2 regions of the Vibrio sp. Of14-4 genome follow, and region 1 is predicted to be linked to the other one. Evidence: riboswitches for the same ligand, from Rfam matches in the RefSeq annotation. Region 1 holds a riboswitch; the other holds the start of a gene.

Region 1 (2,461 bases):
TCAAAGCCAGTTGGCAATCAAAAGCAAGATTTTCTGTACTATCATGTAGGTGTTCATTAACTAGCTCAAAGTATCGGCGTTCAGATATGAGTTCTCCGGTTAAAATTTTCTCACCCATGAATATAGTCACACCGACTGTCGAGTCATCTTTATCTGTGTGGCTTACCATGTTCTGAAACAGGGACTCATTGCGCTCTATTGTTATCATATTTATTTTTCCTAGCTGAATTAGACTCCTCCAATATAAACGTTTGATGCAGTCTTGTGACATGAATACATGTGAAGTTTTTCTTATTGCTTCTTTATTGACGTATCGGCCACTCTGTTGGACTAGTCCAAATCATGCCGAATAGCATCACATAATTTCATCAATTTTCAGATTTTAATCCATAAAAATCAAATGGTTATGTGATGTATTCAAAATTTACCTCAAAATATTCAGAATATATACTCTATTTCGTCACACCTTATCTACCACCCTAATTCAGCTCAAAGAAGCTAAAAGTTTAAAAGCGGTAGGACGTTCATAAAATACCCTATTTGATACTTTTAGTAGCATTAGCAAACACTGGAGCTTCGGTAATAGTAAGAGCGTCAAGCTCATTGAGCTTGAACAAATGTCCGCTAAATAGAACACCCGTTTCACGGAACTCATTCAGTGTCGCTTTGTCACAGCAACATAAAAGATGTTCGTTAGTCATCGCGAGAAGGCCTGAATAACCGTTTAGACCATTAATTAATTGATGGAATGGCACGGACTCTTTCTTCAAGATACGAGTCGTTAGGATGCACTGTTTGAATTGGTTAGTTAATGAAGTGGGTAGTGTAAGCATAGTCAGGTTCCCCTAAAGCTAATGCAATGCAGCCCACAGCTTAAGCTGTGCTGTCACTTTGCGTCCCCGCCTCACGACAGGTTTGCCCAGTTTGTCCTGTGTTAAGTATAGGCAACATCAGACATAAACGAAAAAAGAGCTGGTTTAAGCCTGTCCTCCAGTCTGATCTTTCGCTTTTATTTCTGAGTTACTTTAGATAGAGTAATGCATGCGGTGACAGCGATACTTCACTCCGTAGTGTTGTGGAAGTCAATAGGATTGACTTCCATGTAAAGAAAATAAAACTATATTAATCAGTTTATTGTCTTGGGTTTCTTGCTGAACAGATCTCACTTTCAAAATCGCTTCGGTAAGGATTGATATCAAGACCGCCCCGCCTTGTATACCTTGCGAAAACGGTCAGTTTTTCCGGCTTGCAGCAGCGTTTAATATCGGAGTAGATGCGCTCTACACATTGCTCATGAAATTCATTGTGTTCACGGAATGATATTAGATACCGTAACAAGGCTTCATGATCGATTTTGGCTCCTGTATAACGGATATAAACACTTCCCCAATCAGGTTGGTTAGTGACCAAGCAGTTAGACTTGAGAAGGTGAGAGCACAAAGACTCTGTAACATATTGATCTTCTGTGGACCCTATCAAGGAGTCCTCATTATAATCAAATGAGTCTACTGTAATATCCAAACCATCAATACAATGTACGTTTTTATCGACTGACGTTTGTTGAGGTTCATCAACAGCAACAAATGATACTAATACTTCGGCTCCAGCGGCTTCACTAAGGTCTTGTTTCATTTGCTGCATAACAAGATCTTGGGAATCGAATCGGGTTTGGTTATAGCTGTTTAGGTACAATTTAAAAGACTTAGACTCAATCAAGTTATCCGAGGTGTGGGGAATCACGAATTCGCCGATTGCAACCACTGGTTTCCCTTTATTATTGAGCCAAGAGATCTCAAAAGCTGTCCATAAATCGAAGCCAGTATGAGTAGCTTGTATACGCTCTTTGATCTCGGCCCGCCCTCTTGCTCTCGGAATTGGATCGAGCAGTTCTGGTTTATATTGAGAAACATACTCTGTCTTTTTACCCAGATTCTTATTATAGATTGCCATTGATTATGACTCCTTGACATTGATTAACCGAGAAAACAGCTTTCTGGCATAATAAATTGGCCCAACACTAACTAACGCATAAAGAACCTTGATGGATACTTGGCTATAGAACATAACCAATAACACATCATTAGGTATCACATTATAAAAGGCAATGCCAATAAACAAAGCACTATCTACCACTGAAGCGATGCTCGTACTGGTAATAACTCGAATGGCTAACCAGCGAGAATTTGTTATCCGCTTAATTTTGTTCAAAATGTAAGCGTTAACATTTTCAGAAATAAAGTATGAGCTAAGTGAAGCAACAAATACGGACATCATACTAGCAACCAATGTTAAGTATTGCTCATCCATCACTTTCCAGGGCTCGATGCTGGGAACAAGCGTCGATAAATAAATAAATGCCAGTATGACAGCATTGACCGTTGTCGATTTAATAATCGCCCTTCTTGCTAATCTCAGGCCATAAAACTCGTTCAAAATATCAACAAAAATGAATGATATCGGA
Region 2 (2,461 bases), on a different contig from region 1:
ATTATATACGTATGCTCGCCGAAAAACGTGTTGATGGTATTCTAGTAATGTGTTCCGACCTAACCGAAGAACTCAGTGAAATGCTTGACCGCCAAAAGGATATCCCTAAAGTCATCATGGACTGGGGTCCAGAAAGCTCTCAAGCCGATAAAATAATCGATAACTCCGAAGAAGGCGGCTATCTAGCAACAAAATTCCTAATTGAACACGGTCATAAAGATATCGCATGTCTTAGTGGGCACTTTGAGAAAGCAGCGTGCCAAGAACGTATACAAGGGTTTCGCCGAGCAATGAGTGAAGCTAACTTAAAAATTAACGAGGACTGGATTCTCGAAGGCAACTTCGAATGCGATACTGCCGTGCTCGCCGCAGATAAAATTGTCGCAATGGATAACAAACCAACGGCTGTCTTTTGTTTCAATGATACTATGGCTCTTGGTCTAATGAGCAGACTGCAGCAAAAAGGAATTAAAATACCTGAACAGATTTCAGTTATCGGCTATGACAATATAGAGCTCGCTGAATACTTCTCTCCACCACTTACTACTGTGCACCAACCTAAACGTCGCGTAGGCAAAAATGCGTTTGAAATTCTTTTGGAACGTATCAAAGATAAAGAGCATGAAAAGCGTGTTTTCGAAATGCATCCAGAGATTGTGATTCGTGATACGGTTTACAATCTAAGTGAATGAATACGAACCGGCTGATAAGTTAAACTATTAGCCGACTCTATCATTTTGACACAAAATATTTGGATCGATATCACACTTATTCAATCACGTTGTGATACTTACCTCAAATCTTATTTATTCTTAAATTGTTCGACTAATGCCACGAACAGGGCAAACCAACTCGAAAGAGTGGGACGCAAAGCTTCCGGCCTGACTCAGGGAACTGAAAGGTAGCGGAGTTGCCGATGGGCAAAAATGCAAACTATCATACCGTTTAAAACAATACATGGACTAGTGATTTGATGTTTCGGTAGCCACATGTGTCTGTTCTAAAAAATGTATGACTTCTTTATCAACATTTTACCTGCATTATTTTGCTAATCTCTCGGACCTGGCTTTGGTGGCGTATAATAAAATATACACCGAGATAAAACAGCATGGATAAACCAATACTTAAAGAATCGATGCGACTTTTTGATCAGCTTGGTCAGATAAAATCGCGCTCAATGTTCGGCGGATTCGGCATCTTCGCAGACGACATAATGTTCGCATTAGTCGTTAACGATAAGCTACACATCCGCGCCGATGACAAACTAGCCAATCAATTTAAAACTGAGGGCTTAACACCATACGTATATAAAAAACGTGGGTTCCCCGTTGTTACAAAATACTTTGCGTTAACTGATGACATTGCAACTTGTGAGGAGCGAGCGCTTTCTTTAGCCTATCGCTCTCTAGAAGTGGCCAAGAAAGAAAAGACGACACAAGCTAAAGCTAGGCCGACTCGACTTAAAGACTTACCTAACCTTCGACTGGCAACAGAACGTATGTTAAAGAAAGCCGGAATCGATAGCGTCGAAAATTTAGAACAAATAGGGTCAGTAAAGGCGTTTAAGGCGATTCAAGCAACGCACCCTGCAGAGGTGTCAATTGAGTTGCTCTGGGCTTTAGAAGGCGCTATAAAAGGCAAACATTGGTCAGTTATTCCTACTACTCGCAGAGCGGAGTTAGAAAGTCTTCTTAATAGCTAATCACAACATGCTTTGAAACTAAGTCAGCCAGCTAGGTTGGCTTTTTTATTTTCTGTTTGAAATTTTACTTCTTTTCAACTGTTCTTATTTTCATATCCCTTTACTCATATTTAGGAAGCCTCTATGAATAAAAAACTCGTGTTAGGAGTTCTGCTCGTCGGACTGATTGTGTTTCTTGGCATTAACTTTGGTCAATATCTCACTTTAGAAAATGCTAAAGCTCAACAAGCCTCGCTATCTGAGTTTATAAATAACAACTTTGCACTAGCCGCTATAAGTTATTTTCTTGCCTATGTCGCCATTACTGCTTTCTCCATTCCAGGCGCTGCCGTTGTGACGCTTCTAGGTGCGGCTTTATTCGGCTTTTGGGCCAGTCTTTTACTTGTCTCATTTGCAAGCACCATAGGTGCGACTCTCGCCTTTCTCAGCAGTCGTTTTTTACTTCGAGATTGGGTGCAAACCAAATTTGGCGACAAATTAAAAGCAATCAATGACGGAGTGGCTAGAGATGGGGCATTCTATTTATTTTCGCTTCGCCTAATACCTGTATTTCCTTTCTTCCTAATAAACCTTCTAATGGGGCTAACACCAATATCTACTGCTCGTTTTTACCTGGTAAGCCAATTGGGAATGCTGCCGGGTACCGCGGTTTATCTCAATGCAGGCACACAATTGGCACAAATAGAAAGCCTATCGGGTATCGTATCTGCTCCGGTATTACTATCATTTGCTCTACTTGGGCTATTCCCAGTAGTCACT

The links. A riboswitch is a leader RNA that binds a small molecule or an ion and turns the genes downstream of it on or off. The one in region 1 is predicted to bind cyclic di-GMP.
Region 2: it holds a riboswitch for cyclic di-GMP, as region 1 does, so the genes downstream of both, MHN79_RS00520 (TfoX/Sxy family DNA transformation protein) here and MHN79_RS06720 (hypothetical protein) in region 1, are expected to answer to the same signal.

Annotation. Positions count from the first base shown of each region.
Region 1 is NZ_JAKRGI010000005.1:31,828-34,288, forward strand. Features, by position in the region: gene MHN79_RS06715 (hypothetical protein) at 1-208, opposite strand, end outside; gene MHN79_RS06720 (hypothetical protein) at 537-833, opposite strand; cyclic di-GMP riboswitch class I at 853-930, opposite strand; gene queF (NADPH-dependent 7-cyano-7-deazaguanine reductase QueF) at 1,132-1,950, opposite strand; gene MHN79_RS06730 (queuosine precursor transporter) at 1,954-2,461, opposite strand, start outside.
Region 2 is NZ_JAKRGI010000001.1:113,951-116,411, reverse strand. Features, by position in the region: gene purR (HTH-type transcriptional repressor PurR) at 1-692, shown strand, start outside; cyclic di-GMP riboswitch class I at 832-918, shown strand; gene MHN79_RS00520 (TfoX/Sxy family DNA transformation protein) at 1,109-1,702, shown strand; gene MHN79_RS00515 (TVP38/TMEM64 family protein) at 1,826-2,461, shown strand, end outside.